Regions from separate parts of the Peribacillus sp. NPDC060253 genome, predicted to be linked through region 2. Evidence: riboswitches for the same ligand, from Rfam matches in the RefSeq annotation. Region 2 holds a riboswitch; each other region holds the start of a gene.
What was found. Region 2 has a riboswitch for glycine ahead of ACFWE9_RS02725 (M20 family metallopeptidase). Riboswitches for the same ligand answer to the same signal wherever they lie in the genome.
Positions count from the first base shown of each region.

Region 1: linked by a shared signal. The riboswitch ahead of gcvT (glycine cleavage system aminomethyltransferase GcvT) and the one ahead of ACFWE9_RS02725 (M20 family metallopeptidase) in region 2 are both predicted to bind glycine.
Region 3: linked by a shared signal. The riboswitch ahead of ACFWE9_RS21700 (amino acid permease) and the one ahead of ACFWE9_RS02725 (M20 family metallopeptidase) in region 2 are both predicted to bind glycine.

Region 1 is NZ_JBHXAS010000002.1:110,330-121,408, reverse strand. It holds gene ACFWE9_RS01345 (DUF3427 domain-containing protein) at 1-959, opposite strand, end outside; partial or broken gene ACFWE9_RS01340 (ATPase, T2SS/T4P/T4SS family) at 1,418-2,044, shown strand; gene comGB (competence type IV pilus assembly protein ComGB) at 2,004-3,062, shown strand; gene comGC (competence type IV pilus major pilin ComGC) at 3,136-3,444, shown strand; gene comGD (competence type IV pilus minor pilin ComGD) at 3,434-3,895, shown strand; gene ACFWE9_RS01320 (hypothetical protein) at 3,882-4,220, shown strand; gene comGF (competence type IV pilus minor pilin ComGF) at 4,168-4,647, shown strand; gene comGG (competence type IV pilus minor pilin ComGG) at 4,640-5,026, shown strand; gene ACFWE9_RS01305 (YqzE family protein) at 5,153-5,338, shown strand; gene ACFWE9_RS01300 (YqhG family protein) at 5,391-6,188, opposite strand; gene ACFWE9_RS01295 (DEAD/DEAH box helicase) at 6,166-7,854, opposite strand; glycine riboswitch at 8,222-8,309, shown strand; glycine riboswitch at 8,313-8,396, shown strand; gene gcvT (glycine cleavage system aminomethyltransferase GcvT) at 8,529-9,635, shown strand; gene gcvPA (aminomethyl-transferring glycine dehydrogenase subunit GcvPA) at 9,653-10,999, shown strand; gene gcvPB (aminomethyl-transferring glycine dehydrogenase subunit GcvPB) at 10,992-11,079, shown strand, end outside.
Region 2 is NZ_JBHXAS010000005.1:54,237-65,315, reverse strand. It holds gene ACFWE9_RS02730 (DNA translocase FtsK) at 1-2,041, opposite strand, end outside; gene ACFWE9_RS02725 (M20 family metallopeptidase) at 2,643-3,830, opposite strand; glycine riboswitch at 4,097-4,200, opposite strand; gene ACFWE9_RS02720 (DUF1444 domain-containing protein) at 4,574-5,380, opposite strand; gene ACFWE9_RS02715 (thioredoxin family protein) at 5,431-5,742, opposite strand; gene ACFWE9_RS02710 (hypothetical protein) at 5,853-6,401, opposite strand; gene ACFWE9_RS02705 (YtoQ family protein) at 6,485-6,934, shown strand; gene ACFWE9_RS02700 (AraC family transcriptional regulator) at 7,080-7,949, opposite strand; gene ACFWE9_RS02695 (DUF84 family protein) at 8,111-8,623, opposite strand; gene ACFWE9_RS02690 (M42 family metallopeptidase) at 8,707-9,780, opposite strand; gene ACFWE9_RS02685 (PepSY domain-containing protein) at 9,957-10,274, shown strand; gene ACFWE9_RS02680 (YtnP family quorum-quenching lactonase) at 10,322-11,079, opposite strand, start outside.
Region 3 is NZ_JBHXAS010000115.1:11,550-14,311, reverse strand. It holds partial or broken gene ACFWE9_RS21710 (NAD(P)-binding domain-containing protein) at 79-192, shown strand; gene ACFWE9_RS21705 (hypothetical protein) at 219-446, shown strand; glycine riboswitch at 728-827, shown strand; glycine riboswitch at 831-887, shown strand; gene ACFWE9_RS21700 (amino acid permease) at 1,243-2,622, shown strand.

The DNA.
Region 1 (11,079 bases), on a different contig from region 2:
CCAATAAATTTATTGTCATAATCATGACCAGTTCGTCCAGCAGAGTTAATATTGGCAAATATAAAGATGTCCTTATTAAAGGTAGTGTAACCAGTGTTCCAAATACCACCTTGTTTTTCTTCGGGTACATTGAAAACACTATAAACATCTTTTCTAGAGTATTCCTTTCCTACTTTTATAGCGAGAGTGTTAATATTTTTTGGACTATCAACAAGTATAGAAATCTTCTTTAATGTTTGTGGGTTTAGCGGCATTGAAGACGCTTGAAAACCTTCAACTAAGTACTTATCGTATTCACGATCTTCTAAATTTAAATCTTCAAGTAATACAGGACTATTCAGTAAGTTTCTTATATATCTAACAGGTACTCGGTAATTTTCTTGATCGCTTTCTTCATAATAATGTTCGTCTCTTTCTGCTGAATAAATCGGTTCACCAGTAACTTCCACTACTGCATAAATTCCACGCTTTAGCTTTGGCTTACCGTTTAGTTGTTCCTTATTTCTATAATCGTGACCAACTCTAATAACACCTAATTGTCCTTCTTTAAACCAGTCTTTTTGCCAACTAGTTATAGAAAATGTATCTTCAACTTTATTTGAGGCTAAGAAGTCATCAATAGCCCACTTTTTTGGATTACAGAAAAATGTCCAAAAACCTGTAGGTTCAACTTTATGTTCATTTTTATTTTCTGTTTCTATACCTAACTCTTTTAATTTAGCTATTCTAACATTTTCATCAGTAGTGGAAGCATAGGTATCCCCATTATATGTCCAAGTTTCACCAAAAAATATTCCGCTTTCTACTTGCTTATATGGTATGTATTCATAACCTGTATAATTTTTTAACCATTTTGAAACTGTTTGAATAGAAGGAAATTCATTTAATTCTGTTCCATTTTTAAAAATAATTACTGGTTTTTCAAGATTATTAACTGCAACAGGTCGTCTTAGTGCCATTGCTTTTCCCCCTTAAGTCTCACTAATAAGTATTTATCTGATAGGTATGCACTAGAATAAATCTTTTCATTATATTTTCTTAAAATCCCTTAGGTGTTAATTTTAATTTCTATATTCTCGACTAAAACTATAGTACCATAAATTCCCTAATGAAGTTTTGGCTTTAAAAGAATTTTTGCCTACATAAAAATGTCCTATTTTGTTCGTCATTTGCAAGTACGTAATTGTAGAGGCATTTAGACAACCTCTAACAATCATAAACTGAGGTGCTAAAAATGGGGAAGACAACAACTAAGAAAAAGAAACCAGTTACTATAAATGTTACAGTAATCAATAAACCGTCTGAACAGGCAATCTTAAATACAGCAAAGATTTTAAAGACTTTAGGCATATCTGCTTAAGGTCTTTTTTATTTTTTTTTTTAGTTCTACCCAAAAACACGACTAACTGGTAGTGGGAAAACCACGACACTATATTCCCTCCTTCATCATGCGCATGAGTTGATCAATCGAAATATCATTACACTTGAAGATCCCATTGAAAATGTATCCGAAAAGGTTCTGCAAGTCCAAATCAATGAAAAGGCGGGCATTACGTATTCTGTCGGATTAAAAGCAGTGCTAAGGCATGATCCCGATGTGATTATGGTTGGGGAAATCAGGGATTCCGAAACGGCGAAAATTGCAGTGCGTGCCGCATTGACCGGTCATTTGATCCTTACGACCATGCATACTAGGGATGCACGAGGAGCCATCTCCAGGTTACTTGAATTCGGTGTCAGCATGCTAGAGATAGAACAGAGTTTGATTGGCGTGACAGCACAACGGCTGGTTGAGTTGAGATGTGTTCCCTGTAAAGGTGACTGTGCGCGAGCTTGCCAGATGACTGTAAGGAATAAAAGGGCTAGTGTGTATGAATTGCTATATGGAAAAAGCTTGGCTGAGGTTCTCCAGATGTTGGGGGGAAAAAGAAAGACTTCAATAGACTACCGTCAATTAAAGGATGAAATAGGAAAAGCGGTTGTATTGGGCTATGTGGATTCACATGAATTTGAACGGTTGGTATACCATGAAGCTAAAGAGTAAATGGAAGATAAAAGAACAAGCAGTCTTTATTTCGAAGTTAGGGGAATTATTGAGTCATGGCTATCCCTTGGCAGATGCTTTACATTTTCTCGAGTTTCAGGAATCAAAGAAGAAAGCGGCGGATTTCACTAAGGCTATACAGGATTTAAGGAACGGATATCCGTTGCATCAAGTATTGACCCATCTTTATTTTCATCCACAACTTGTAAGTTATATTTTTTATGGAGAGCAATATGGCGACCTGGATCGGGCGTTGAAAGAAGGAGGGCGATATTGGAAGAAAAGAACGGAAGATATGGAAAAAGTAAAAAAGTTAATGGTGTATCCCTTGTTTTTGATGTTTTTTATAAGTATCGTGTTTTATATTCTGCAGAGTGTCCTCCTTCCTGAATTTCAGACCATTTTTTTCACGATGGATGTTGATCAGAATATCTTCCTCAAAATATTGTCAGCTTCTTCGTTCATTCTCCCTGTTATCCCCTTCATTTTGCTCGGATTGCTCCTATTCATGTATGTACTCAAACGATTTTGGTTTAACGGATTATGCCCATTAAGACAGAGAAGGATTTTAATGAGCATTCCGATATCAGGGACCTTCATCAAGTTATATGAAACGTATTTTTTTGCAAGCCAATTAAGTGGTTTACTTTCCGGAGGGCTATCCATTAACGAGAGCATTAAATTGTTCTCTAAAAACCAGCAGCAGCCTTTTTATCAAAAACTATGCTCGATCATTAAGGATGATCTTACCGAGGGAAGATCGCTCGAAATGATCTTTCGGGAGCTCCCTTATTTTGATGCGAATTTACCAGTTGTAGCTGCAAATGGCCAAAAATATGGCAGACTTGATGCGGAGCTGCTTCATTACAGTCGTTTTTTGCTGGAGAGAATTGAAGAGAGAATGAATGCAATTTTGAAAACCATCCAGCCTCTTATGTTTTCTTTGATAGGTCTTTTGATCGTTTCCATTTATTTAGCTGTTTTGCTGCCGATGTTCTCTCTGCTAGAAGGTATATAGTTATTAATGAATTCTGGAGGTGAATCTGCTCATGAAACCATCTGGAACCTGATGGTTTCATGGGTAGGGAGATATGAAGAAAGTGATGAATGAAAAAGGTTTTACACTAATTGAGATGCTTATTGTTTTGCTTGTCATATCCATTCTTCTAATTATTACAATCCCCAATATCACAAAGAATCAATCGACGATCCACTCTAGAGGATGTGAAGCATTCGTGAAGATGGCTCAAGCCCAGGTGCAAGCATATGAGATTGACAATGGAAAACTGCCTATAAATATCGATGAATTGGAAAGTCAAGGGTATCTTAAACAGACTTCCTGTCCAAATGGAGATGATATTAGTTTGGATAACAAAGGAAAGATTACGGTTGTTCAGTAGGAGAAACGCGAATGTACAGCATTCCAATGGGGGGTATACCCTGACCGAAACCCTTATTGTCCTCTTCATTTTTGTACTTCTGATTTCCATCAGTCCCAATTTATATCCTAGCTTCACGAAAGGAATGGAAAATAGGCTTTTTCTTTCTCAATTGCATGACGACCTTTTCTATGCACAACAGTATGCCATCAGCCATGAAAGCTTAGTTTACCTCCATTTTGATAATACGAACAAGATTTATACCGTTTCATCATTTTATGATGGAATCGTTCTAGAGAGAAAGATTCCAAAGGATATACACTTTTTAAGTGGCACATTAGGGTTTAGCTTTCATTTCAATCAATATGGAAATGCTTCAAAAGCCGGAACGCTGACGATTGACACTTCAAAAGGAAATTACAAATTGGTGCTCAATATCGGTAAGGGGAGGTTCAGGATTGAGAAATTGTAAGGGATATGTCTACCTTGAGCTGATAGCAGCCTTTTCTGTTTGTATTTTCTTAATCCTTTCCATTTTACCGATTCTTGAGGAGTTAATGATACATCGGGAAAATGTTGTCATAAGGACAGAGGCCCATCATTTACTATATGAAAGATTGACGGCATTCGTGGATGGGGAAATTCAAGCACTTGAACAGGAAATCATTATCCAAAAAAGATCGTATGTATTGATTTGGAAGGACAACGGGGAATTACCGGGAATGATTGAAGGGTGTGTACGTTATGAAGATGCATCAGGTAAAAGTGAATCCATTTGTGATGCTGCGAAAAAATGATGGCTTTACAATGATCGAAATGCTTTTTTCTTTAATGATTTTAATGACGACATCTCTATTTGTCTTACAGCTTTTTTCAATCATTCACACCCAGATTGGGTCAAGCGAGAAATTGCACCCTAAAGAGTGGGAGGTCTTTACTATGCAAATGCAGCAGGAGGTCAGGAGTTCTAAAGTTCAGGATGTAATGGGAAATAAATTATATTTGCTATCGGGCGAACAATTATCATCCATTGAGCAATATGAAGATATGGTCCGCAGGCGTGTGAATGGTATGGGACATGAGGTCATCTTGCAAAATATTTCGGAATTCCAGGTAAAAAAGGATGGCAGTTTCATTGTTATCCATATAACGGATAAAGCAGGGACTACTTTCAGTCGAAGATTTCATCCTTTTCTTAGAAATGAGAAGAAAGTCGATGAATAATCAAAAAGGAGTCGTTTTCCCGATGGTCATGATTGTAGCGAGTGTTTTTATCATGTTCACGATATTAATGATCGATCAATTTATCATCGATAAAAAATTTTATAAAGAAGTGGAAGAATCGTTGGTGGCAGATCATCTTGTCCATCTTGCCGTAAAGGATGTGACAGCAGAGTGGGTAGGAGAAATCCCCAAGATCACTCAAGGGGAGATTTCATACCCAAATGGTGTGGTGCGGTATTCCTTGACGAAACAGGATGGACCTTATGTTTATATTGAATTTACTTCCACAACTATAAATGACCGAGTGGGCAGGGTCATCATTCAGTACGATACAGAAGTGGGGAGAGTGATAGAATGGATAGAAAAACAGGCTGTGTGATGTTCTAGGCCAACAGTCTTAGTTTACTCATATTAAAAGAGCCTGAAGGGTGAGGGATGTGTTTATGAAACACATGAGGGATAAAAGTGGCGTATACCGGGCATACTTTGCATAGGGTGATGTTATATGTCTACAAATGCTTATATTAAATATCTGACTCAACAGCTTGTTGAATATTTCAATCTGACTAAAAAAGAACGTAAAGAAAAGCGCCGACATAGAAAAGAGGATAAAAATCATGGTATATCCCATTGGTTTGGCATTGTCCCTTTCGCTTTGTCGATGTTCGTAAGGAATAATATCAAAAAATAAAACAGATGTCCTGATCCTAGGACATCTGTTTTTTTTATTATGCAACGTTTACCTATCCCAACGCTCTATCTGAAAGGTAAAATAATCCTCCGTTAATGATGGAGATTCTAATGTTCGGTTCATATTGCGCTTTTAATGCCTCTTTTTCGGTATAATAGCTGTCACTTTTTTCATCCATATCTTTGTAAAAATGCTCCAATAAATTCAAGTCATTCTGCCAGCGCAATATGGCTTCTTCCGCCCAAGAATGGTCATCCCCTTCGAAACTTCTTCTGATGTATGTATCCAGTCTTGCCAATCCACTCTTTGGCATGATTAGCGGTGAAAGTGTATAGGAGTAATCCGGTATTTTTGGGGTGACCTTAACCGGTAAAACCCGATGGTGAAAACCTTCCATGATCTCGCCTGAGATTAAATTCAATCCGATCGACATAAAGGTATCTTTTTTACGATCGCATTGATAAGATATCTTCACATTCATGGTTAGCCAGGGGTACAATGGATTATTCCCACCTTTTGATTGAGTTGTATTCTCAAAAAGCCGAGTATACCCTGCAAGCTTTTTTGTTGATTGAATGATCTGATGTAGGCGAGGAGATCCAAAATGAATCATTTCTCCCTTCAAATCTGGTGGAGCTTGTTCTGGATTGGTAATGAAAGTAATCTTGGCTGGATTCGGAATGCCACCTGTTTTTTCTAGATAGTGCCAATAAAAGGGACGGTTCATTAATTCTTTATCCATTTCGATCGTCAATTGGACTGTTAGGTGGGCTGGTGTATTTTCTAGTATTTCACAATCATTGGCATTAAAGTATGTTAGTAAAAAATCATGAATTTCCTGTTGCTGCATGGACCTCACCTTCTTTCATCGATTGAGCGAATTGAATTAACGACGAAAAATTATCCATCTTGATTTTCATTTCGCCCTCTGTCTTGGATTCACCGACCACATCAATTAAATATTCTTCAATGTTGCTAATATCCAGTTTGGTTAGGATATCATCCAATTCACCAATTACTTTTTCAAATAAATTAATTTTTTCGTAAAGTAACTTCATAATATGTTCTTCCACTGTATTTTTCGTGGCAAAGTTATAAATCATCACATCTTCTTCCTGACCAAGCCGATGAATCCGCCCAATTCTTTGCTCAAGTCTCATGGGGTTCCATGGCAGGTCAAAATTAATCAAGTGATGACAAAACTGAAGATTTATTCCTTCCCCGCCAGCTTCTGTTGCAATTAGTACCTGTATATTCTTTTGGAATAATTCTCGCATCCAGTCTTTCTTTCCACGCTTAAAACCGCCTCGGAAAGGGACTGAGGAAATTCCATTTTGTTGTAGATACCATTGCAGATATAGCTGAGTGGCCCGGTATTCGGTAAAGATAATCACTTTGTCATCAATTTTCTTGATCAGTTCCAAGGCTTTTTCAGCCTTGGAATTCTGAACCGTTTCATTCACTTTAGTAAATAAATCATCAAGCTTTGCCAAAAAGTCAGGCGAAGGTTGTTCGTATTTAGCTTTCATATTCTTTAATGTATAAAAAACCGCCTCTCTGCTGCTGCATGCTTCCCTTTGGAGGGTGAGAGCCGAAAAGGCGCTACCTTTTGATCCATCCGAAATCGGCTTGAATTGGGAAACGGCGTCGTACAAGGCCTGTTCAGTTGGGGAAAATTCAATGGTGATCGTTTCCACATGCCTTTTTGTCCATTCAATACCAGTATCGGCCCGCCGATTTCGAATCATAACAGTGTTGACCAGTTCCTTTAGGTGTTCATCTTCAATTATGTTCCTTCCTTTCCCTTTATATTTTTCTGAAAAGAGTGAGGCATTTCCCAAGTGTCCTGGTTTCAATAACGAAACAAGATGAAAAATTTCTTCTACTTTATTTTGAATCGGAGTTGCTGTCAGGAGCAAACAAAATTTCTTTTTCAGATTTTGGACGAACTCATAATTCTTCGTCTTATTATTTTTAAGTTTGTGAGCTTCGTCAATAATGATGAAGTCATATTCCTGATTGAAAATAATATCACGATGTGGAGCGCGTTTCGCTGTATCTATGGATGAAATGACCACATCGCAGGAGTCCCAAACATAACTTTTTCGCTGAACGACTGCTGGAATATGAAACTTGGTATTCAATTCAAAAGCCCATTGTGTCACAAGGGAGGCCGGTACAAGGATCAATACTTTTTTTACAAGGCCTCTAATCATATACTCTTTTAGGATCAAGCCAGCCTCGATTGTTTTTCCGAGCCCTACCTCATCGGCTAATATGGCTTTGCCATTCATCTTTTCCACTACTTGTTTTGCTGCTTCCAATTGGTGGGGAAGCGGGGTTAACTGCGGAAGGTGCTTGGGCGCCTGTAAACCTTCAAAATCTGGGATGATGAGATTTTCCTCCATTTGAACAGCCAGCTTATACAGCTCCCAATTTCCCCATGGACCATCATTCTCAATCTTTTGTAGAAACTCGTCATTCCATTCAGAATTGAAGGATATATTGATTTTCATAGAAATAACTCCCTCTTAAATCATAAATTCCTTAATATAAGGTCAAAATCCGAACATTACATATGTAAAGTAAGAAAAATATTTATCTTCAAAAGATATTGCAGAGATAAGTTTCTTAGGGTAGGATATAAGTATATTTAGAAAATTCTAATTTACAAACGCTAAAAATGAATCGTTTTATCTCGATTTTGCAGTTCGCGTGCTCTTAGTATGAGCTATAGGCTCCTGCTTTATCCATGATAACTGAAGGAGATCATTCAATTGGTTCCGGAAAGTTTTTGGAGTGTGGGGTCTTTAAATGCTTCCGATGCTTTACTAATGGTTGGGAGTGATTCACTTGCTTTCATTGGTAGACATTTATATGCGGGTGAAGATAAGGGGAGAGACTACGGATGTAGCGCCGAAGGAGCAAACTTAGCAGTGAATCTCTCAGGCAAAAGAACTCTTATTGGACGCAACTCTGGAGAGCGCCGCCCGTATTGGGATGGCCACCAAAGGGGAAAACCTATTATATAGGTAAACTTTCAGGTTTCAGGACAGAGAAAAAGCTCAAACGGGCTTTCTCTGTCCTTTTTTGTGCTTTTTTTACATCATGACTCAGGATTTCTGATGGGTATGACAAGAAGCTTTTTGAAGCCGATTTAAATTTTAAAAAATCCGAGGGGGGTCATTTTTTGACCAATTTAAAAAGAACACCACTATTTGAGGTTTATCGTGAATGCGGAGGGAAAACGATTGATTTTGGCGGCTGGGAACTTCCTGTCCAATTTTCGGGTATCAAGGATGAACATGAAGCCGTACGTACTAAAGCGGGTTTATTCGATGTTTCCCATATGGGGGAAGTGGATGTTAAGGGTCCTGGAAGCCTTTCTTTTTTACAGAAGATGATGACCAATGATGTATCAAAGCTGCAACAGGGTGGTGCCCAATATACGGCTATGTGTTATGAAAACGGAGGCACGGTAGACGATCTCATCGTTTATAAAAGGGCTGAGGATGATTACCTGCTAGTAGTCAATGCAGCGAATACAGAAAAAGATTTCAATTGGCTGCAAGCTAATCTTTCGGAAGATGTCCAAATTACGAATGTATCGAGTGACTATACACAGCTAGCACTTCAAGGACCATCTGCAGAAAAGATATTGCAAAAACTATCAGAAAATACTGCCTTAAGTGAAATTGGATTTTTCAAGTTCAAGGAAAATGTCATGATAAATGGTATCTCCACGATGGTATCCCGTACTGGATATACGGGTGAAGATGGTTTTGAAATATATAGCCGCAGTGAAAATGGCCCGGCCCTTTGGAAGGCAATTCTTGATGCTGGCAAGGAAGAGGGGATACAACCGATAGGTTTAGGTGCCCGTGATACCCTGCGTTTTGAAGCAAAACTGCCGCTTTATGGGCAGGAGCTTTCAGCGGACATCACCCCAATAGAGGCCGGGATTGGCTTTGCGGTTAAAGTGGATAAGGAAGCTGACTTTTTCGGAAAAGCAGTTCTTGCTGAGCAAAAGGAGAACGGGACTTCTCGCAAGCTTGTAGGAATTGAAATGATTGACCGTGGCATTCCTCGTCATGGTTATAAGGTTTACAGCGGAGACAAAGTCATTGGCGAGGTCACCACTGGTACCCAATCTCCAACATTGAAGAAAAATGTTGGATTGGTACTTATCGATAAGGAATTTTCGGTACTGGATGCCGAAGTCGAAGTGGAAATCCGTTCCAAACGATTGAAAGCCGTTATCATACAAACACCTTTTTATAAAAAACCACGTAAATAGAGGGGAATGGTCATTAGATGAAACATCGTTATTTACCCATGACAGAGCAAGATAAAAAAGAAATGTTAGAAGTGATAGGGGTACCTACTGTTGAAGACCTTTTCAATGATATCCCTGAAAGTGTTCGCTTTCAAAGAGAATATGACATCAAACAAGCTAAATCAGAGCCTGCACTAATGAAAGAATTATCGAAGCTTGCTGCCAAGAATGCGGATCTTAAAAACTATGCATCATTCCTTGGCGCGGGTGTGTATGACCATTATGCACCAGTCATCGTCGATCATGTTCTTTCACGTTCTGAATTTTATACGGCTTATACACCCTATCAGCCTGAAATTTCACAGGGGGAGCTGCAGGCCATCTTTGAATATCAAACGATGATCTGTGAATTGACGGGAATGGATGTAGCCAATTCCTCCATGTATGACGGAGGAACGGCGCTAGCTGAAGCAGCCATGCTAGCTTCAGGCCATACACGCCGTAAAAAGATTCTCATTTCAGGAGCAGTACACCCTGAATCGAGGGAAGTCGTGAAGACCTATGCAAAAGGCCAACGCGTTGAAGTGATCGAAATTCCTTATAAAGACGGTGTGACGGATATGGCTGCTTTAAGGGAATTGGCCAATGAGGACGTTGCGGGAGTGATTGTGCAATATCCTAACTTTTTTGGACGCATCGAACCATTGAACGAAATGGAAGAAATCATTCATGGCGTTAAGTCCATGTTTATCGTTTCCAGTAACCCGCTTGCACTGGGAGCCTTGACATCACCAGGTACACTCGGCGCAGATATCGTAACAGGAGATGCCCAGCCATTCGGCATTCCAGCTGCTTTTGGTGGCCCCCATTGTGGATATTTTGCAGTCACGAATAAACTTGTTCGCAAAGTGCCGGGCCGTCTCGTCGGTCAAACGGTGGATGAAGATGGAAAAAGGGGATTTGTGCTGACGCTCCAAGCACGTGAACAGCATATTCGCCGTGATAAGGCCACGTCCAATATTTGTTCCAACCAAGCTTTGAATGCCTTGGCAGCTTCTGTTGCAATGACCGCGCTTGGGAAAAAGGGAGTCAAAGAAATGGCCGTGCAAAATATTCAAAAAGCACATTATGCAAAAAAAGCTATTAAGGAAAAAGGGATAGAACTGATGTTTGATGGTCCATCGTTTAATGAATTTGTGATTAAACTTCCTTCTTCGTTTTCAGAAATCAATAAAAACTTATTTGAAAAAGGAATGATCGGCGGCTTTGATTTAGGTACCGTTTATCCTGAGCTGAAAGACCATATGCTTGTCGCAGTAACGGAACTTAGAACAAAAGAAGAAATTGATGCACTTGCGCAGGAATTGGGGGATCAACATGAATAATCAAGATCAAGATCAATCACTCATTTTTGAAATCAGTACATCCGGTCGAATCGGATACAGTCTGCCAGAAATGGATGTGG
Region 2 (11,079 bases):
GCTCATCGATGATCACCAGGATATAGGGCAGCTTGTTCGAATATTGACCGGCTTTTTCCGCTTGGTCATTAAAGCGGCTGATATCACGGACACCGGCATGTACAAACAATTCATAGCGTCGTTCCATTTCCTCTACCGCCCATTTCAACGCAGCCGTAGCGGCCTTTACATCGGTTATGACCGGACTGACCAAATGCGGGATTCGATTATACGGGGCAAGCTCGACCATTTTCGGATCGATTAATAGTAATTTCAACTCCTGAGGCGTCGCCTTATAAAGCAAGCTGACCAGCATGGTGTTGATACAGACACTTTTCCCTGATCCCGTTTGTCCGGCAATCAATCCATGAGGCATTTTTCTCAAATCCGTGATAATAGGCTGCCCTGATATATCAAGGCCGAGTGCCACTGCAAGAGGTGATTCATGCTCTTGAAATTCAGTACTTTCCAAAACCTCTCGCAAAAATACCGGCTTGCTTTTCCTATTCGGAATCTCAATCCCAATTGTATGTTTACCCGGTATCGGCGCTTCCATCCGCATATCCTGGGCGGCAAGGCTTAATTTGATGTCATCCATCAGGTTTGTCACTTTATTCACCTTCACTCCCGGTTCCGGATGCACTTCGAAACGAGTCACTGCCGGCCCTTGAGTGACATTGACAACTTTTGCACGGACATTAAAATTTTTCAACGTCTCATCCAGTAATAAAGTTTGTTCCTCGAGCCACTCATCATCATGCACAGCATAAGTAGGAGGTGTCAACAACTCAATATTTGGAAACACATAGTATGGATTATCATCGACTTCCAGGGAACCAAAAGATTCTGGGGCTGCACTCTGTCTCCCTTCTGCTTTGGAGAAGGCTGCACCACGATTACCACTTTCAGAAATGGAAGTTTCATGGACCGGGTTCGAACCGATATTGGCTTCAACAGCATTTTCGGGCTTGGCGACCTTTTCGGAAACATAGTTGGTTTCCGTAAAGTTTACGGGTTCTGGAGTGACAGGAGTTCCATCTTTCAACATACCCTTGCCTTCCTCCGTCTGCCCTTCAGGAATGGTTGGTTTCGCTTGTCCTGCCTCCGCTTCATCAGCATTAATTAGAGGTTCCTTTTCAAGTGAAACTATTCCCCTTTCGGCATTAAGGCTTTTTTTTTCCGGGATCATTTTATTCAAGAACTCGTTTCTTTTTCGATCTTGCTTAAGCATCATCACATTAAAAGGGATATGTTTTTTCGTTGGTTTAGGCTGTTCATCCGGTATCACAGATGATGATTCACTTGCATGACTCATCGGTTGAGGTGATAGTACCGCGGTTTCCCTAGGAACCTCTATAGCTTCAGGCGGTGCATCTTCAACCTGTTCCATTATGGATACAGCGACTTCTCGTCCAAAATCATCATGATCGTGTTCATAAGCCTTTTTTTCTTCCACTTGCTTTGTTATTAGTTCAGCGGGCTCGCTTACTGGTTCTTCAGGTGCCGCCTCAATGGAATTTTCACGAAAGAAAGCGGGTATCTCCGACCCTTCTCTTTTTTCTTCCACTTGTTCTGGTACAAGAACGGATGGTTCTATCTTCAATTCCTCATAGGCTGTTGGAACTTCAGGGATTGATGCTGGAATATCATTATGAAGTTCTTCTTTTTTAAGAACAGGCAGTGTGCTTTCTAATTCATATTCGACAATTTTTTCAGAAGGGACGATCTTTTTTTCCGGACGGCGAAATCCATAAATAGGTGAAGGGATTTCCGTTGGGCGGAATGGAGTATTCGACGGGACTATTTTTGGGTTTGAATCCCGATTCGTGCTTCTCCTTTTTGGTTCAGGCTCCCGATTCGTGCTTCCCCGTTTTGGTTCAGGCTCCCTCACTGGCCTTCTCGTTTCTTTGGTCATGTTTCCCTGCTTTGGTTCGCGATCTTCTTTCTTTCTTTCCCTAGGGCTTCTTTTGTTATGCTCCCTGTCGGGAATGAGAGGAAACTTGAACTCTCCTTTTGGATATTGAAACAGGATTTTTGTATCCGGATCTTTTGTCTGGGACATTTTTTCCACTGTTTGATTATAAACTTTTATTTCTTCTTTCTTTTCCTTAGAAATCTTCGAAAAATCCATATTCCTTAATGTTTCTTCATCAAGCGGTTCATCTATAATAATTTCTTCAATTTCAATAATTTCCTCTGCTTGGAACCATTTTTTCATCTTATTTAGCCATTTCAAACCTATCACTCTTTCTACATCTGTAGTTATGTAACTAATTCTACCAGTTATTTTTAAAATATCGAGAAAATTTAAGCTAAATTGGGATTTGTATGTACATTTTTTTCCGATTCTTTACCAACTCTACGTTTTTCGCCTAACTCCTACCCTACTAAACCCCTTCTGAAAAGAGTTTAAACCTATCCGCCGCGAAATAACTTTAGTCCCTAGTCTACTATTTAAATAAAACACCGCTGTTAAATCGCGTTTACAAAGAGATTAAGTTTCCATGCAACTATTAGAGACGTCCGTAACACATGCCATCACCCTATACGAAATCGCCGGTGGCATTCATATAACTGCTGAAACTTATAAAACACCGTTCGTTTAAACCGAACGGTGTTTTGTGGGTTCCAGCGTTTTTTTTGCTAAGAAAGGGCCATTTTGACTATTCCGATTCACCAAAGCTGCATACAACTTGTGCGACTGATTTGGCAGCGATCAATAGGGCATCTTCATCTATATCGAATTTAGGATGGTGATTGAAATAAGCCCTTTCCACCCCTTTTGGTTTACAGCCGATGTAAAAGAAGCAGCCAGGAATCTTTTCTGCATAATACGAAAAATCTTCCGAACCTGAGAACATCGGAAATTCCATGACCTTCTTAATATCTTTGTCGTTCATACTTTCAAGGCTATTTTTCACGAATCCAGTCAGTTCAGGGTCATTATATAACGGTGGATAATCAGGCACATACGAAAGTTCACACTGAACACCAAATTCCGTTTCTATCCCTTTAACGATCCGGTGGACTTCCTTATCTATCAGCTTTTGTGTCTCTGCTGTCATGTAACGGACATCCCCTTCTATTTCTATACAATCTTTAATGACATTAAAACTACCTTTTCCATCAAAAGAACCGATCGTAACCACGCCCATATCAAAAGGGTTCAAGCGGCGGCTGATAACGGTTTGCACGGCTGTGACGAAATGGGCACCTGCTACAATTGCGTCATTGGCCATATGCGGGGATGAACCATGGCCGCCCATGCCTTTTATTTCCAATTTGAAGTAGGTCCTTCCAGCCATCGAAAAGCCGCTGCGATATCCAATTTCCCCAGCTGGATATGTCGGGAATAAATGAATGCCAAAAACAGCATCCAGTTCATCCAGAACCCCTGATTCCATAATACTTTTTGCACCTCCAGGGGGTGTTTCTTCTGCATGTTGATGAATGATTTTAATGGTACCGGAAAGGGAATCTTTTAACTCTACTAGGCAGTCTGCCAGGACCAATAAATAAGCGGTATGGCCATCGTGTCCGCAGGCGTGCATGACACCTTCATTTGTTGATCGGAACGGAACCTCCGTTTCTTCTGTAATCGGCAATGCATCGAAATCGGCTCGTAGACCTATCGTTTTCCCTGGTTTCCCGCCTTCGATCGTTACGATGACCCCTAATCCATTTCCTGCATTCGTTTGAATGTCCACATCTTTACCCTTATAAAAATCAATGATATATTGTGCTGTTTTCTCTTCTTTGAAGGAAAGCTCGGGATTCTCATGTAAATGACGGCGGATTTGAACCATTTCCTCTTTACGGGCTTCAAGCATGTTCATTAATTGATTTTTCAAAATATTTTCCCCCTTTATTTCAATATAAGTTTTTGATCAGGAAGGCCTTTCGAAATGGAAGGCTTCGTTTCGCTGCACGCCTGCCTGTCAGAAGCCAAATAAAGCTGGCCCCATTCTTTTTTGCACGCCAAAAAAGGACAGAAAAGGGTTGCGTAAACTTACTGCTCCCCTTCTCTGTCCTTTTTACCTGAGAGTTTAACTCCATTTTATTTTCTGGAGATTTCCCCTTTGGTGGCATCATGTTTCATACGCGCTCTCCAGAGTTGCGTCCAGTTGCGGTTCCATTTACCTGAGAGATTTGATCCAAGGGTGATTTTTGGAACTTGCTCCTTCGGTGGCATTATATTTTGCACTCTCCCACAACATTCATCCGCTATATAATTTAAATATTCAGTTTTTTAAAATCGTGAACCAATTCAGACTGAAACTCATACCAGTCCCTATTCACCATCAGCAATAATCTCTATTTTCAAAATAATCTAACTATATTATCACCCATACTAAAATAAATTTCAACACCATTAAACAGAACATTCCGGAGATATCCCTCTCGGAATTATGATTACTTACGGCTGTAAAAAAAAAATTCCTTGCTGCTTTGTCACTCACGCTTCCTTTTCATTGAACATATGGACCTGAAAACTTCTAACTCTACTAAACTTGCACATAGTACTCCATAAATAAAGGACCACTGCCAAGCTGGAACTTTTCCATGCTGACACGGTCCTATGTTTTTCAATGATTCATTGTTCACGCTTTTTGTTTTTACCCATAATGAAGATGGGCTCCAACTCATTTTCTTCGTAAAGGAATGATAGAGCCGTTATCGGTACATGACCGCTCGCAAAGAAGCTCATGGCCATTTGTGCCAGAATATCATATCCCGTATCGTTCTTCACATCGGCAATGATGATGACATCCTGATGCGGAATGGCCACCGCCATGGTCCCCTCCATCTTGTCCTTCATGTCCCGAAGCCAGGAGTCGTTAAGAATTCGGCTAGCATCATATCCATCATTGGTGTTTAAAAAGTAAAATTTATTACCGGCAACGATATCCGACTTCATTTCAGTGGAAAGGGACCGGGCATTGAAAAGGGCAATTTCACGGATCCTTTCACCCTGCCAATTTTCCCGTTGAATCATCTTTTCATCAATCAAACGGTAGGTCTTCCCCAAATCGAGTGCGTAAAGTATCCGGGTTTCAGCCGTATGCTCATCGAATAAAAAAGGATTTCCTTCTTCTGATTCCATTGGAAAGGAAGTCGAACGGATGACAGGGAAAATGGATTTCTCCTTGCCTACCATGCTGTGTTCTCCGCCCATTACATTCAAGGCCTCTTCCACGTAATAGGCAACCTCATCGATGGCTTTTTCCTGCACGTTTTCATAGTTAGCAAGTACAGGAGGCAACTCGATGGTGATCCCCTTCCCGGTTTTCACATTTTCCACCCGTAACGTATCTTGCTTGCTATCGAATTTGAATGATCGGTTATCATCTTTTAAACGATCCTTCAAGATATTTTTCAGCTTCGTGCTGTCCATTTTCATGTTTGACCCTCCTCTTCATTGAAAAATCCCCAGCGAGAAGGGGAAATTGATTATAGTGATTGAATGAATTCCTCAATTTGTTCTTGTGTTTTGCGATCCTTGCTCACGAATCTGCCTAGCTCTTTGCCATTATCATAAGCAATGAAACTTGGTATACCGAATACATCATTAGCTGCACACACATCGATGAATTCATCTCGATCTACATAAATGAATGTAAAATCCGGAAATTTCGTTTCAATCTCGGGCATGATCGGTTCGATTACACGGCAATCTCCACACCATGTTGCTGAAAAAAGAAAAATATGTTTGCCTTCATTTTTTAATGCATCATATTGCTCCACAGTTTGTAAATTTTCCATTTGAATATTCCTCCTGCTCTAAATGATATCTTAGGTTTTATAATCCCATCATACCAGACTCTCTAGAAATCAACCATTAATACGGATTGGTTGAACGACAGCACTTTTACTTATTTTTGCGGCACAGATGAAACGACTTCCATCATTTGTTTCGCATCGGTTTTTAAATGGTCCTTATCCGTTTCCGTTGTCAACTTGACTCCACCGATCCCCACTGCTAGCTCATACTTTTCATTCGGTGACTCTTTAATCGAGATAAAACCGAACTTATCATCATTTTGAAATGAATGCAGCACCACATATTGATCATCTTGTTCCTTTATCGCCAAAAATAAGACGGAGCTGTCTTCCTTTTCATTAGGATTGACAAATAATATATAAATCTTATCACCTTTTTGTAAAATCAAATTATTATCATGTTCTTCCACTACTTTAAAACCCTTTGGCATATATACCTGAATAAGCCCTGCCTCAATATTGGGCTGTTTTTCATCGTTTCGAAATGCCAATTCTGCGGCCTTCTCTGCTTTTTTTGTTTGTCTATCGATACTGGAGCAGCCCACAATCAAACTGCTCAATATCAGAAATATAATAAGAAATTTTTTATTCGATAAAGCCATTGTCATTCCTCCAGCCGTCACTTTTACTCTCTTATGCATACTATTATCCTTATTTATGAAATTCATCCATTTTCTCAAAACATGATACAATGAAAGCAATTTAAATTCAGAGGAGGAAAACCATGAAATTAACCGTTTATCTTGCTGGGGAAATCCATTCAAATTGGAGAAGTGAGTTGAGAGATAAGGCCGCTGCCTTGAAGCTACCGTTAGAATTTGTCGGTCCGATGGAGAACCATGAACGATCCGATCATATCGGTGAAGATATTCTTGGTGAACAACCGAACCCGATTCAAAAGGATACGGCCGCTTCCCAAATTAATAATTTGCGGACAGGTCTTTTGATGAAAAAAGCTGACCTGGTCGTTGCTCTGTTTGGCGAGAAATATAAACAATGGAATACCGCCATGGACGCAAGCACTGCCGTTTCACTCGGTAAACCGCTTATTTTGATCCGCCCCGAATCCCATCACCATGCCTTAAAGGAATTATCAGAAAAGGCGAGTGTCACGGTCGAATCCGTGAATCAAGCCATGAAGGTGCTCTCTTATATTTTTGAAGATGGATTGTGACTCTCCCTTGACGAACCAATCATGCCTGCCATTCTAGAATAATGCATTCATCAAGGTAAAAGGGAAAACGATTATGTACAATCAAACCGCAAAAAGCTTGTAGGGAAACAGAATAACCCACCCTACAAGCGAAATGCATTTAAACTTATCTATTTTTAATAGGAATCCAAATTTCTGAGTAATAATCAGGGTTTGAAGCGTCATCATTCGTGTATACTTCCAGTTCAGGAATTCCGGCATGTTCATAACCACTTGTAGGAAACCATTCGGAAAAAATTTGCTTCCACGCTTTTTGAATGGCATCAGGCATAGGTCCGTGAACTTCAAATGCAACCCACTTGGAAGCCGGTATCGTAAGGGTTGAAAACTCTTCGGGTACTTTCCCGGCATACTCTGCAGCTATCCAATAATCCATCGTTTCATTTTTTTCCTCTGCCCTCTTATCGACACACACACCGAGCAATCCAACTATTTGGCCATTGTTCAGCTGCTCTAATTTGTCGCTCGTTCCATCCGCATTCACTTTCTCCCACAACTTCGGAATCCCAACCAAATTTCCTTCATTAACCAAAGAAAACTCTTGCTTGATCCCAATCAATTGAAAAGAATCTCTTTCAAGGATATTGTATTTCATCGGTTTTTCCCCTTTCAAAATCACCTGTATCACCAGGCGTTCATAGAATTTCAGCTTCCCCATATACTTCCGGGCTTCACTTGGAGATACTCCATGCTGCCTTCGAAAAGCTTTTGAGAAGGCCTCGGGAGTGTCGTAGCCATACTTGTAGGCTAAATCAATAACCTTGCCATTTGTGCTTGATATCTCCTGCGCCGCCAAGGTCAATCTTCGGCGCCGGATATATTCACCAACGGATATATCCGTTAAGATGGTGAACGTCCGTTGAAAGTGAAAAGCGGAGGCATTCGCTTCCCAGGAAATATTCTCGATTGTCAGGTCATCCAATAAGTGCTCCTCGATATAGTCAAGGGCCTTTTGGATCGATTCAATCCACCCCATCCCACTCACTCCTTGTCATCTATACTAGCAACCCGACAAATTTAAATCCTGTCAAATCTTGCTCTGTTGTGGCAGTATTCCATTAAATCGCTCGTAGAATTGATATCGTACTGCTGAAATATCAAAATGAAGCATACACTCATGCCAGTAATTCAAACATTCTACTTTTTCATTTTCAGCTTATACTCGTGTTGACCTGCAAGCATCCTCATGATATGAAGGAACATATCTCCTCTGGTGATTCGCTCATTAGTAAACACGCCAATCGCTCCTTCTTTTTTGCTTATATTCTCTTGCTTTGTGAAGTTGTCCATCACCGGTCCCAGTTCTTCGCCGCCCAGCAGCCTCTCAGCTACAATTTCGGGGAGTGGAACTCTCGCACCGCCTGCAACATAGACCGCGCCGTCTCTCGTTGCCATCGCACCCCAATTACACAGAAATAGGCCTTGCTCCATTTTCACGACGCCGCCTTCAAGTCCAATACCGATTTCGGCATCACTGTGAATCAAGCAGTTCAGGGCACGCGTCTTTGCCCCATCCATCGTTTCTTCATCTGAAAATGGCTGTTCCGAAACCCCGCTTTCCACTTGGAGTGATATGATATCAGCTTTTTCATATACGCCCAGCACAGCCTTTACCTTCGCCGGATTTTTACTGCCCACTGCTATTTTCATAATAGTTACCTTCCTTCTATGCAAAAAAAAAGCTGCTGGAAAAGGATATCTGACTGTATCCCTTTCCATTTCAGCTTCCTCTATCAGCCGTTATTTATCAATGTTTCAAATGTCGTTTTATCACAGGAACGAACCAATTTTCCAATCAATTCACGTGCAGCGGCATAATCATCAATATGAATCATGGATGCATGTGTATGAATATAGCGTGAACAAATACCAATCACACCACTTGGAATGCCCTCATTTGCAATATGGACCTTGCCTGCATCCGTGCCGCCTTGGGATACGAAATATTGATACGGAATATCATTAGACTCTGCTGTATCAAGGATGAACTCCCTCATGCCGCGATGTGTAACCATCGAACGATCAAGAATGCGGAGCAGTGCCCCTTTCCCAAGCTGGCCAAATTCACTTTTACTGCCTGACATATCGTTTGCCGGGCTTGCATCCAAAGCGAAGAAAATATCCGGTTTGATCATATGAGCCGCCGTTTGCGCCCCCCGTAATCCCACTTCCTCCTGCACGGTTGCTCCGGAATATAAGACATTCGGTAATGTTTCATCTTTCAGATCTTTTAACAACTCGATTGCCAGTCCGCAGCCGTAGCGATTATCCCAGGCTTTTGCGAGAATCTTTTTCTCATTGGCCATTGGCGTGAATGGACAAATCGGCACAATCTGCTGACCAGGCTTAATACCGATTCTCTTCACATCTTCCTTATCATCCGCACCAATATCAATAAGCATATTTTTGATATCCATTGGTTTTGAGCGTTGTGATTCATCAAGTAAATGAGGCGGAATCGAACCGATGACACCAATGACAGGACCATTATCGGTAATGATTTCCACTCTTTGTGCCAAAAGCACCTGACTCCACCAGCCTCCTAGAGTCTGAAAGCGAATCATTCCATTTTCCGTTACGGAGGTGACCATGAAGCCTACTTCATCCATATGACCGGCAACAAGTATCGTGGGTCCTTCTTCATACCCTCTTTTTACGCCAAAAATTCCACCAAGCCGGTCTTGGACGATTTCATCTGAATATTTTTCAAGCTCACTCCTCATGAAACTCCGAACTGCATGTTCATTTCCCGAGGCACCTGGTAATTCCGTCAATGTCTTAAAAAGTTCTAAAGTCTCATGATTCATCTTTTTACCCCTAACCTATGTATTGTTTCTTACTATTTTACAGAACTTAGCATCATATTACACTAGATAGTTCTAATTTATCAGTTAATGGTTAAAATTTCAAATTGTTAGTCAAATAAAGCGTTCTTCTGTATACTAGAAGAAGTGATTGAAAAAAAGCAATGGAGGAGAAATCAATGAATTGGAAAACGTTTTTACTAGGTACTGTAGCCGGATTCGCTGCTGGCTATGCGACAAAACAAATATTGGATCAATCTAGCAGACCTTCTCCGGATAAAGTGTTAGCCCAAGTTAAGGAAACAGTCAAAAAAGATGGAAATATATATGGCTCATGGATCTTGATGAAGCCGGAAATCTATACAAAAAATGATTTGGACTATGAAGTGTATAAAGGCGGGATCACTAGAAACACAGAGGGAAAACGCGAGCAATTCGAATTTGTTGCAGATGCCTCTACAGGAACGATCTTGGAGCTAAATGCGCAAAATGATTGAAACAAGAGGAGGACCGTCAAAATGACGTCCTCCTTTCGCTATCCCACTTACCGCTTCCGTTTCAATTCGGCTATTATCCCCTTACCTGTTGCATCCCATTTGATTGCACGGTAATGGGCATCATGGTAAAAGCTATACCAAGACCCATTTTCCAGTCCGGATTTCATCCACTTTTCCTTCGCCTCGATGGAAGTCATCGGATAATCATCATAAGCGAGTACCCAGAGGACATTCGCATGTGCATGCGTCGGCATGATATCTGCCATATGGATCAACCTATCCTCACCATCCTCAAGGATAATGATTGCATGTCCGTCACTATGCCCACCTGTATGGATCATTTTAATACCGTCCGTAATTTCTTTCTCTCCTTCAAAAGGACGCACAAGAGAAGCTACCGCTTCCCAGTTTTCAGACCAATATGTACTTTTTGAACGAATATTGGGGTTTTGCATTTCTTTCCATTCAGTTTGTGTCGTAATAATTTCTGCACGCTCGAAAACAGGCACCCAAGCATCACCTTCACGTTTCGTCAAGCCACATGCATGGTCGAAATGCAGATGGGTCATTAAAATGTAATCGATTTCATTTGGCCCTATCCCAAGACTGTCAAGATCCTCGACAAGATTGGATTCCTCCGCCACCCCAAAATTCCGTCTTTGCTTATCATTCATCTTCCCATTACCAATCCCTGAATCGATTAGCATGTTCAACCCATTTGCCTGCACTAAAATTGGATCCGTACGTAACTCGATCTGGTTATTTTCGTTAACAGGATACTTCTTGGACCAGAGCGGTTTCGGTA
Region 3 (2,762 bases), on a different contig from region 2:
ATTTTACATAGTAAGAACTCTAGTAACAAATACGATAGATTAAATAAATGATGAACTATAATAATTAAGAAGGGACGAATGGACCATGGCGAAACAACAATCGGTGTGATAGGTTTAGCCGTAATGGGTAAAAGTCTAGCGTTAAATATTGAAAGTCGAGGTTATTCTATTTCTGTTTACAATCGTCCGTCTGAACTGTAAAGGGGGTATGAACTAAAATGAGTAAGGAAAAGAAAATCAAGCTAAAGAAGCCAAAGAAGTGGTGGGTATGGGTTCTAGCCATTATCCTCATTGCTAATATAGCAAGTGGTTGGGACAAAGAGGAAGTTGCTAAAGAAGAGAAGGAGGGTGCCTCTAAGCAATCCATACTGCTGCAAGGATTCTCGCGAGTCTCGCAATACTTCAATTTTCTCTTTTTCCATACATCAATTGTGTTAAAAATATAGACATTATATCCTTTCCCATCTTTAGATTTAGAAGTATTTTCAATGGACAAAAATGCCTAAATCCTTCGTTTTTCTCAGCATCCGTTCAAAAGTGGGTCGGTTTGCACCTACGATTCAACAAATTTGATTTTGTAAGTTAATAACTTCTAATTTATGAACTGTCAGAAAAATCGATATCGTCTATGTTTAAATTTCAGAAAATAAGCATTTTTCAGATAGTTATTGTAATTTCCATTAAAACCCGTTAAGATACAACTATTAAAGCAACTTTATATCAGCGGATGATGATTGTGGGAGAGACTAAACGTTGTTTAGCACCGAAGGAGCAAACCCTAAAAAGCAGGGAACTAATCTCTCAGGTAAAAGGACTACAATTGGACGCGTCTCTGGAGAGAGCCACAGGCCACCGAAGGAGTTAAACTCTCAGGTAAAAGGACAGAGGAAGATAGGAAGACCCCCCTATCTTTCCTTTGTCCTTTTTTGTATTTGGAAAGATAAAAAAAAGGAAAAAGAGAGGAGTATGCATTGAAATTTGTTAAAAAAAGAGTCAATCTATTGAATTCAACGATTAATGCACTATGTTTTTTCGCAAGATTGGCAGATTAGAAAAAAATTTAAAAAGGAACAGAATATGAATCTGTTATGAAAAAAATCTATATCTTGCACCTATTAAAGAAAGCGCTTACACGAGTGGGGTCATTCTCCCAGTACCTAATTATTTAACCCATTGAAGGATTGACCCTTTAGTCAGGAAAAAATCATAAATAGCCTATAAAACTAGAAAGTGGGAAATCGCATGCAGGAACAAAAGTTAGAGAGAGGCCTAAAAAACAGACATGTACAACTCATCGCTATTGGTGGGGCAATCGGAACGGGATTATTTCTTGGGGCAGGAAAATCTATTCATTTAGCAGGACCATCAATTTTATTTGCTTACATGATTACAGGCGTCATTTGCTTTTTAATCATGCGCGCACTTGGAGAATTACTCTTATCCAATTTGAACTATCATTCTTTTGTTGACTTTGTAAGAGAATATTTAGGTAATATGGCAGCATTTATAACTGGGTGGACCTACTGGTTTTGCTGGATTTCAATTGCAATGGCAGACTTAACAGCAGTTGGTCTTTATACCCAGTATTGGTTTCCCTCTGTACCACAGTGGATGCCAGGATTATTTGCGCTTGTCATTTTGCTATTTATGAATCTTGCAACCGTAAAACTTTTTGGCGAAATGGAATTCTGGTTCGCATTAATTAAAGTCATCGCTATTCTAGCACTAATTGTTATCGGTATTTTCATGATTATTAAAGGCTTTTCCACAGATTCAGGCGTAGCCAGTTTCACGAATCTATGGAGCCACGAAGGAATGTTCCCAAATGGAATAAATGGCTTTATCCTCTCATTCCAGATGGTAGTGTTTGCGTTTGTTGGTATTGAACTTGTAGGACTTACAGCTGGTGAGACAGAAAATCCAGAAAAAGTTATCCCAAAAGCAATCAATAATATTCCTATTCGGATAATAATTTTCTACATTGGCGCACTTATTGTCATTATGAGTGTTTATCCGTGGAACGCAATCATCCCATCGGAAAGCCCATTCGTCCAAGTATTCGTGGCTGTTGGTATCGCTGCGGCTGCTGGTATCGTCAATTTTGTCGTCCTAACATCAGCTGCTTCAGCATGTAATAGCGCAATCTTCAGTACAAGCCGGATGGTATACTCACTTGCCAAAGATAAAAATGCACCTGTGCCATTTGCAAAACTTAATGCCCGTAAAGTACCTGCCAATGCATTGGCCTTTTCAACTGTCGTCATTCTAATTTCCGTTGTATTGAACTATTTAATGCCAGAAGGAGTATTTACGTTAATTACAAGTATTTCTACAGTATGTTTCATTTTTATTTGGGGAGTTACTGTCATCAGTCATTTAAAATACCGCAAAACAAGGCCAGATCTAGCGAAAATGAACAAATTTAAATTACCACTTTATCCAATTTCTAATTATTTGATCCTTGCTTTCCTAGTGTTCGTACTTGTTGTGCTTGCCCTTTCGGAGGATACTCGTGTTGCCTTGTTCGTAACTCCTATTTGGTTTATTATGCTGATTGCGATTTATAAGATGCGGAAAACGGAGGTAGATCATTCGAATCAGAGGAAGGCAGCGGGAAATTAAGTGGCAATCTGCCCGCATTAATAAGCAACCATTAAGATATCTGAATGATCATATTTTGATGAGAAAAAGATTATTTTAGAATAGTTTTGTTAGCGCTTTCAAAAATGCTTGACATAATTAGCCACAACTACTATTCTAAA